DNA from 4 places in the Brevibacillus ruminantium genome. Region 2 is predicted to be linked to each of the others. Evidence: riboswitches for the same ligand, from Rfam matches in the RefSeq annotation. Region 2 holds a riboswitch; each other region holds the start of a gene.
The links. Region 2 has a riboswitch for lysine ahead of NDK47_RS21425 (amino acid permease). Riboswitches for the same ligand answer to the same signal wherever they lie in the genome.
Positions count from the first base shown of each region.

Region 1: another riboswitch for lysine. It lies ahead of NDK47_RS19060 (aspartate kinase); the one in region 2 lies ahead of NDK47_RS21425 (amino acid permease).
Region 3: another riboswitch for lysine. It lies ahead of dapD (2,3,4,5-tetrahydropyridine-2,6-dicarboxylate N-acetyltransferase); the one in region 2 lies ahead of NDK47_RS21425 (amino acid permease).
Region 4: another riboswitch for lysine. It lies ahead of NDK47_RS26960 (transporter substrate-binding domain-containing protein); the one in region 2 lies ahead of NDK47_RS21425 (amino acid permease).

Region 1 covers NZ_CP098755.1:3,830,943-3,833,143, forward strand. The annotation lists gene NDK47_RS19060 (aspartate kinase) at 1-1,166, opposite strand, end outside; lysine riboswitch at 1,410-1,599, opposite strand; gene uvrC (excinuclease ABC subunit UvrC) at 1,685-2,201, opposite strand, start outside.
Region 2 covers NZ_CP098755.1:4,362,300-4,364,500, reverse strand. The annotation lists gene NDK47_RS21425 (amino acid permease) at 1-1,137, opposite strand, end outside; lysine riboswitch at 1,253-1,440, opposite strand; gene NDK47_RS21420 (cadherin-like beta sandwich domain-containing protein) at 1,682-2,201, shown strand, end outside.
Region 3 covers NZ_CP098755.1:1,959,077-1,961,277, reverse strand. The annotation lists gene NDK47_RS09570 (aspartate aminotransferase family protein) at 1-483, opposite strand, end outside; gene dapD (2,3,4,5-tetrahydropyridine-2,6-dicarboxylate N-acetyltransferase) at 497-1,207, opposite strand; lysine riboswitch at 1,294-1,478, opposite strand; gene NDK47_RS09560 (GNAT family N-acetyltransferase) at 1,684-2,201, shown strand, end outside.
Region 4 covers NZ_CP098755.1:5,513,492-5,515,692, forward strand. The annotation lists gene NDK47_RS26955 (amino acid ABC transporter permease) at 1-453, opposite strand, end outside; gene NDK47_RS26960 (transporter substrate-binding domain-containing protein) at 532-1,365, opposite strand; lysine riboswitch at 1,482-1,666, opposite strand; gene NDK47_RS26965 (ABC transporter substrate-binding protein) at 1,711-2,201, opposite strand, start outside.

The DNA of each region.
Region 1 (2,201 bases), 530 kb from region 2:
GCCAGCGCGGCAGGAACGACGCACGACACCTTAATATCTGATGTCGAGACCATTTTGATCGTGATCTCCTGTTCGGCCAGCACGCGGAACATCTCGGCGGCAACCCCTGGGTTGTTCACCATGCCCGCTCCCACGATAGATACCTTGGTCAGTCCTTCCTCGTAGTCCACTTTGTCAAAGCCAAGCTCAGTCTGATTGGCCGCCAAAGTGTTCAAAGCTTTTTGCAGGTCGCTTCCGGCGACGGTGAACGAGATGTTCGTCACGTCAGCGTCATAGGAGCTTTGGATAATAATATCCACGTTTACCTGATTGTCTGCCAGCGTATTGAAGAGGCGTGACAAGGTTCCTACGCGTGCCGGCATGCCTACAACCGTCACTTTTGCCACATCTTCATCATGGGCAACCCCGCTAACTACTCTTCCTGTTTCCATGTTGGCTACCTCCTCTACGTACGTACCTTCTTCTGTCGAAAAGCTGGAGCGGACGACAAGCCGCACTTTATATTTTTTGGCTGCTTCCACGGAGCGGGGATGCAGGACACCCGCCCCCAGATTAGCCAGTTCAAGCATTTCATCATATGAGATGCTGTCCAGCTTTTGCGCCGCCGGAACGACGCGCGGGTCAGCCGTATAGACCCCAGCCACATCGGTGCAGATTTCGCACCAATCTGCTTGCAGTCCCGCGGCCAGTGCAACGGCTGAGGTGTCCGAGCCACCGCGTCCCAGTGTTGTCACTTCCCCTTCGTCACTGATCCCTTGGAACCCGGCTACGATCACAACCCGGCCCCTCGCCAGTTCTTTCTGGATGCGCTCCGCCTGAACCTCTTTGATCCGCGCCCGGCCATGGATCGATTCTGTCACAACTCCTGCCTGCCAGCCCGTCAGAGAAATGGCGTCATACCCGCGCTGATGCAGCGCCATCGCCAGGAGGGAAATTGACACCTGTTCTCCGGTTGCCAGCAGCATATCCATCTCGCGCTCTGATGGATACGGAGATATCTGTTTCGCCATGTCTACCAGAACATCTGTCGATTTGCCCATCGCGGAGACGACGATCACCATATCATGACCCGCTTCTTTATATTCAACAATCCGATCTGCCACTTTAAAAATACGCTCAACAGTTCCAACGGAGGTGCCTCCGTATTTTTGCACGACCAACCCCATGCGGCTTCTCTCCCTTTTCCTAAAAGACGGTTGTCTCTCTTCGATAATGTGTCCGATAATGCGTCCATCGAACAAACGCCATTCATGTATCAGTTTTCCTATTAAAAAAGCAACGACGAGGATATAACCTGCCGTTGCCTATTCATCCGTAGACAATATCGGTTCCTCCTTCCCTGGACTACGCGAGCCGAAGCTGGCTTGGACATGACAGGACATACCCTGTCTCAAAAGCACGCTGCAGGCTCGTGAGATAGCTCTCCATCTGACAGTAGGGGATACTGCACAGATGACAGTCCTGTATTTGTTCAACACAGGCCCAGCACGAAAGAGAGCGGGTCTCTCTTTGTACTTCGGCGAATCCCCCTTTCCACTGCCCGTCAGCGATGCCCGATCTCAGGGAGGTACTCATGGTTTTCGCGCCTCTACCTCACTCCATAAGGGAAGTGAGGCTACTATTCTGTTTGAAAGGGATTATAACACGCATGCTCCTGGTGTTCAAATAGTATTTTGAAGATTCGCTACGTATCCAGACCCCTGAGGTGAGCAAGTATCTCCCGGGCCAGCTTGTCTCCAATCCCCACCTGACGGAAATCCTCCACAGTGGCCTCCTTCATTTTTTTCAGAGAGCCAAAATGCTGGAACAGAAGCTTGCGCCGTTTCTCTCCGATGCCGGGAATCTCGTCCAGTTGGGAAGAGAGGAGTGTCTTGGTGCGGGATTGCCGGTGAAAGGTGATGGCAAAGCGGTGCACCTCATCCTGCACGCGCTGGAGCAGGTAAAATTCGTAGCTGTCCCGCCTAAGCTCAACCGGCTCAGGAGGATTTCCATAAAGAAGCTGGGCCGTCTTGTGCTTGTCATCTTTCGCCAGACCGCATACCGGGATATAGAGCCCCAGCTCATTTTCCAGCACGTCCATGGCCGCACTGATCTGCCCTTTTCCGCCGTCGATGACAATCAGGTCGGGGAGTGGCTGGTCTTCTTTCAACAGGCGGGTGTACCGGCGGCGCACGACTTCGCGCATCGATCCGTAATCATCC
Region 2 (2,201 bases):
CAGCCACGCGATAAAGCCAGACATGCCGGAAGCATTCAGCAGCCAGATGTACACGGTGCCCTCACCAAACAAGGAAGCCAAAAAGGCAAACATGCCGATGCTGGCAGTCAGCAGCAGGGCGTTTACAGGCACGCCGCGCTTGTTCAGTCTGGCGAAGAGCTTGGGAGCCTTTCCTTCTTTGGCAAGCACGTACAGCATCCGCGTGGAGGCGTACATACCGGAGTTGCCCGCTGAGAGAACCGAGGTCAGGATGACCGCATTCATCACCGAGGCAGCAAAGGCAAAGCCCGCTTTTTCAAAGACCAGAGTAAACGGACTGACGGCGATATCGGCAATGTCGCTGTGGACCAGGTTGGGATTGTCAGAAGGAATCAGCAAACCGATAATGAAGATGGCAAAAATATAGAACAGCAGGATGCGCCAGAAAATTTGCTTGACGGCTTTCGGGATGTTGCGCGCCGGATCTTCGCTTTCCCCTGCCGCTATCCCGACCAGCTCCGTTCCCTGGAAGGAAAAGCCGGCAATCATAAAGACGCCGAGAATGGCCATAAAGCCGCCGTTAAACGGGGCGTCACCTTTGGTAAAATTGCTGAAGCCGACCGCTTCACCGCCCATGATTCCAAAAATCATCAGCGTGCCGACGATGATAAAGATGATGACGGTGCTTACCTTGATCAGGGAAAACCAGAACTCGGATTCCCCGTAACCTTTTACGGAAAGCATATTCAAACCAAACATCAGAACGAGAAAAAGGGCGCTCCACAGCATCGACGGAGTGTGGGGGAACCAGTATTTCATAATCAGCGCGCCGGCTGAAAGCTCGACAGCGATGGTAATGGCCCAGTTGTACCAGTAGTTCCAGCCCAGCGCAAAGCCGAGAGACGGATCGATGAACCTGGCTGCATAGGTGCTGAAGGAACCGGAGACGGGCATGAAAGCGGCCATCTCACCGAGGCTCGTCATCAGGAAGTAAACCATCAGGCTGATGGCCAGATAAGCGACCAGTGCGCCGCCAGGTCCCGCGGAGTGGATAGAGCCGCCGCTGGCCAGGAAAAGACCGGTGCCGATGGAGCCGCCGATCGCGATCATGGTCAGATGCCGGGCTTTTAACCCGCGCTGCAATTGATCTGAAGACATAAGAGGGAAGCACGACCTTTCTGTATTTATTTAGAAGGAAGGCCGGAAATCAAAAATACCGCCACAAGCCAATAACGGCATAAGGGCGGTATCATCCAATCCCCATCAAGCCTTCACGGAAGATAGCACAACACGTTTGCCGGCAAACAAACGTGACAGTTCTGTCCCTTTCGAGTACAGCCCCAGCCCGTGCACACAGAGAACGCGCAAACAGACTTCGGCAGCTTTTCCTTCTTCTGCATTCATGGATCTTCTCTGGATCTCGTGCAGAATAATATAAAAGCCGCGACCTCTATCCTCATCGTGGAGATGAGGATATATAGTATGAAAATATGTTATGGTTCAAGTATATGGATTTATGCCAGAATTTCAATAGTGATTTTGTGGCAGGCAGGCAAACCAGGTTGTAACAGATTGTTTCAAAACCATTATCCATATGAGTCTTTATTCATGGTAAAATAGTACCATAATAAGGAATTTTGTCTCCAATAGCGCAATCGATCAGAAGCATACATACAACGAAACTTTGGAAAGAGGTGGACCGATGGTAAAAGGGAGCATCCAACGTCTGTTCCTGATGTGCCTGGTATTTTTAATTGGTTGGACGAGCTTCTCGCCCCAGTGGACGGACAATACGGCCTTTGCCGCAGTAGATCGAAAAAATGACCCTTTGAACGGGGACTGGTCCAAGCCGTACGAAGTAAAATACGATACGGCCGAGGCTGACCTGATGGTGCGGGTTGGCGATATCGACAATCTGGGGATGGGATGGCCGGACGGTTATGATCCGTTTTCAGGGAAAAGCACCCCTGCCCCCTACCCGAGAGTGATTCACCAGTCCACGGACCCCCAAGGGACTGACCAGCTAATGGTCATCAGCTCGTTTCGCTATCCATCTCTCGCGGGTGCAAGAGACGCGGATACCATAGCGGATGGCTACACGCGCTCCAATACCTATAGCAAAGGGGCCAACCCGGTCGTTCCCGTCAAAATTACGTTTGATACGAGAAACACTCCGATTGAAGGCGCCATCCTTCAGATGTTCATCAATGATTACCAGCCGC
Region 3 (2,201 bases), 2.4 Mb from region 2:
CACAGGAAAGGCAGGCTGCGGAAAATCCTGATACACATGCGGCTGTCTGGTGAGTCGCAGGGCACCCAAGGTCCGGCCGTGAAAGCTGTTTTTCATAACTGCGACTCCTGCTCTGCCCGTTCCCTCGGACACCGTCCATTTATGAATCAGCTTAATCGCTGCCTCTGTCGCTTCGGCACCGGAGTTGGTAAAGAAGACTTTTCCCGGAATGGTTCGTTCAATCAGTCTTTGCGCCAGCTTGATCGCCGGCGGATTGAGAAATACGTTGGAAATATGGAGAAAACTCTCGCCTTGTTCCCGCAGTGCCCGGAGGATGCGGGGATGCGAATGGCCCAGGATGTTAACAGCAAGTCCGGTGAAAAGGTCCAGGTATCCCTTTCCATCGGTGTCATAAAGATAATTGCCTTCCCCTTTGGCGATCGCGATCGGCAGTCTTTTATATGTGGAGACGATGTAATGTTCATCAAGAGAACGCCAGTCCATGCCTATCTCTCCCTTAGAGTTGTCGCAGCTCCAGCTTGATCTCTGTCTTGGAGCGTGTCTTTTCATCGATCTGTTTAATAATGCGGGCTGGTGTGCCAGCAACCACGACGTTCGGCGGTACATCCTCGATAACGATGGCTCCTGCTGCTACCACAGAACCTTTTCCGACGCGAATGCCTTCCAAAATGACAGCATTGGCCCCGACGACCACATCGTCTTCGATGACCACAGGCAGAGCGGATGGCGGTTCGATTACACCTGCGATGACCGCACCCGCTCCAATATGGCAGTTTTTACCAATCGTGCCGCGACCGCCAACGACGACGTTCATGTCGATCATGGTGCCTTCACCGATGACGGCTCCGATATTAATCGATGCCCCCATCATAATAACCGCATTGTTTCCGATACTTACCTGCTCCCGGATAATCGCGCCCGGCTCGATTCTCGCCTGGATGTTCTTCGTATCCAGCAGAGGGATGGCCGAGTTGCGACGGTCGTTTTCCACCACGTAATCCGCAATTTTGTCTGCGTGCTGTTCCAATACGGGCTGGATTTCCTTCCATTCTCCGAAGACGACACCCGTTCCGCCGCTGATAAACGCCTTGGAGCTGGGACCGAAATCAATGCTGTCCACTTCCCCCTTGATATAGACCTTCACCGGTGTCTTTTTCTCGCTCTTCTGGATATACGAGATAATTTCGTTTGCATTCATCATGTCCATAGCAGTTCTCCTCCACAGTTGAAAATGAATGTAAAAAAGCAATGAGTGCAGACGCTATACTCATTGCTTTTGATACCAGGCAAGCAATCGTAAATAGCGCTCCACGAAAGAGTATACTTCCGTGACAGGATGACCATTGTTCACGGGCATCCCAGTTCTGCCGCCGACGGGAATGCGGTCAGAACTTCGGCGCTTTGGCCTTTCCTTCTTTTCCGTTTCCCCAACGTTGATGAAAAGAAATACTGATCCGCAGCGCTCCTCTATTTAGAAGACAATATGAAGTTATTTCCCTTTTACTTTTTGTACTGTAACAGATTCCAAACCTCGTGACAACTGTTGATTCATTCCGAATTACAGTTTTCTTAATTCCTCGCTCCCATGCCGAGAAACCTTTCCCTATTTCCTCTTTCCAAGTGCCTTCATACATGATAAACTGTCCATCCTGTCCATTTTTCCATACGAGGAGGTCCTCCGTGATGTATGAAGCATCCTCTTTTACCATGCGACCCTTACGCATCAGCGATGCACCTGCCATGCTTGCGCTCCGCCTGAGAAACCAGCACTTTTTACAGCCATTTGAGCCAATTCGGCCCGCTTCCTTTTTCACACTGGAAGAACAGGCCCGCCAATTGGAAGAGGCAGAGCGGTGCTTTCTTCATGGTACCGGGTATTCCTTTGGCATCTTTGCAAAAGAAAGCGGCATCCTGATCGGGCGGGTAAACCTCTCCAATGTGTCTCGCGGTGCTTGGCAAAACGCCACACTGGGCTATTTGCTTGATCAAAGCTACAACGGCCAAGGGATTATGACGGAAGCAGTCGGTCAGGTCGTTCGGTTTGCCTTTACGGAAGGCCAGCTTCATCGGGTACAGGCTGCTGTCATGCCTCATAACCTGGGCTCGATCAAGGTCTTGTTGAAAAACGGCTTCAGACAGGAAGGGCTCTCCCTTCGATACCTGCAAATCAACGGAGTGTGGGAGGATCACCTGATTTTTGC
Region 4 (2,201 bases), 1.2 Mb from region 2:
CAATACGACATTCAGCATCGTTTGCACGTGATTCATCCCAATCGCATGAGCAGCTTCAAATTGTCCTTTTTCAATGGAAATGATCCCGCCGCGAACAATTTCGGCCATGTACGCACCTGTATTGATGGAAACGATAAAGACGGCTGCCAAAATCCGGTCCATATCCACGCCAAATGCCAAAGCCGAACCGTAATAGATGACCATCGCCTGGACAATCATCGGCGTTCCCCGGAAAAATTCGATATACACGGAAAGCAGGGCGTTTACTACTTTGAGAATCGCTTTTTTTACTCCACGTTCCGGCACGGGTATCGTGCGGATCAGTCCGATCAGCAGTCCAATCAAAGCACCCAGCATTGTTCCGACTAAAGCAATGAGCAGGGTCATTCCCGCTCCGCGAAGGAACATGGGCCAGTTTTCGGAAATGATTTTTACAACCCAGTCAACGCTCATCATTTTCCTCCATTCGCTCTGCCTGTTTACAGTCATAAAACCGACTGCATACAAGATGCAGCCGGTTTTCCGATCCGATTAATTTGCTGCTGGTTGATTTTTGATAGCAGCATCCATGATGTTCGTACGTTCTTCCTCAGAAATCCCTTTCAAAATTTCATTGATTTTTTGTGTATATTCACTGTCTTTTTTCAGGCCAACCGCAATGGCGGTGTCATCTTCTGAGGTCGTGAAGCCATCCGTAAACTCGACCATGGCAAAGTTCGGGTTGGCAGAAGAAGCACTGACGGCTTCCGGACGCTCGGAGACGTATCCATCAATCATGCCGGACTCGAGCGCCACGCGCATTGCCGGGAAGTTGTCCATCGCCGGCTCCTGGACGACACCTTGAATCTGATTGATGACAGAGTAATGGAAGGTGTTCAGTTGAGCCGTTACTTTTGCGCCTTTGAAATCCTGGATCGACGTCGCGCCTTCGTATTTTCCGCCTTTTTTCACGACCATGACCAGGTTGGATTTATAGTAGTTGTCAGAGAAATCGATGGTTTGTTTCCGTTCTGCGGTTGGTGACATCCCGGCGATGATCGCATCAATTTTGCCGGAAGTGAGTGCAGGGACGAGTCCATCCCATTCCGTTTTCACGATCACCAATTTTTTGCCGAGACCTTCAGCCAGTTTCTTCGCGATTTCTACATCGTAACCGCCTGCATATTCGGCATTGCCGTCGATTTTCACAGCACCGTTGGCATCATTCATTTGCGTCCAGTTGAATGGAGCATATCCTGCTTCCATCCCCACCTTAAAGGTTCCTTCGTCTGTTGCAGCGGATTGTGTTGGGTTGCTTGTCCCACAGCCAGCGACCAACAGCATGGCAGATAGGAACAGAGCGATAAAGGGTGAATGTTTTTTCATATTACTTATCTCCTTTTGTTTTGTCGTTTTTGGGAGCTTTATGAAAGCAAAAAGCGACCTGAGATAAACTCAGGTCGCACTAATTACATAGTTGCCCAACATACCTCTCTTTTCCCATATGAGATAGCACAACTCAATAAATCAGGTCATTTATTGAGACAGTCCTGCAGCTCTTAACTGCAGACCCAGCAAGTAATACCGAGAAATATTACAAGCTTCGGCGACATTTCCTTCTCCTTAGCATCACTGCCTTCTCAAACTCCGTCTAAGGACTGTTAAATATCGCACCTCTACCTCACTGTTTCAAGTGAGGTCTTATTCAATTCTGTTTTTGAGTTTACAATGTTATGTTAATTCTGTCAACCTGGGACTATTTTCACGGCTGTCAATTCTATCATTTCTGCTTTGAAACCAGACATCCTTAAACGGCACCCAGCCGAGCGCATTGAGCGTCACGCCGCTTAGCGCGGGATGATACGTTGCGCTTTCATGCCGATGGTACAGGAAATAGACGGCGCTCTCCTGTTTGAGCTGATCCTCCAAGGCGAGGAGGCGGGCAATCCGCTTCTCCGCTGCCGCCTCTTGCATAATGCCGGGCATCTGCTGGCGCACAGTCTCACACAACTCTGTTGACAAGTATCGGCTCAGCAGACTCTTCGGTGAGAGATACATCTCATGCAGAAACAGCTCCCGATTGTCATCTGTCACCTGGTAATAAAGGATCAGGTCAGCCTTCTCCAGATAGGCGGCGGAAGCAAACTCTTGAACGGGCAGAATATTCACCTCTACCTTGACACCCGCCTCTTCCCACTGCCGTGCAAGCCAACGGGCTTCCT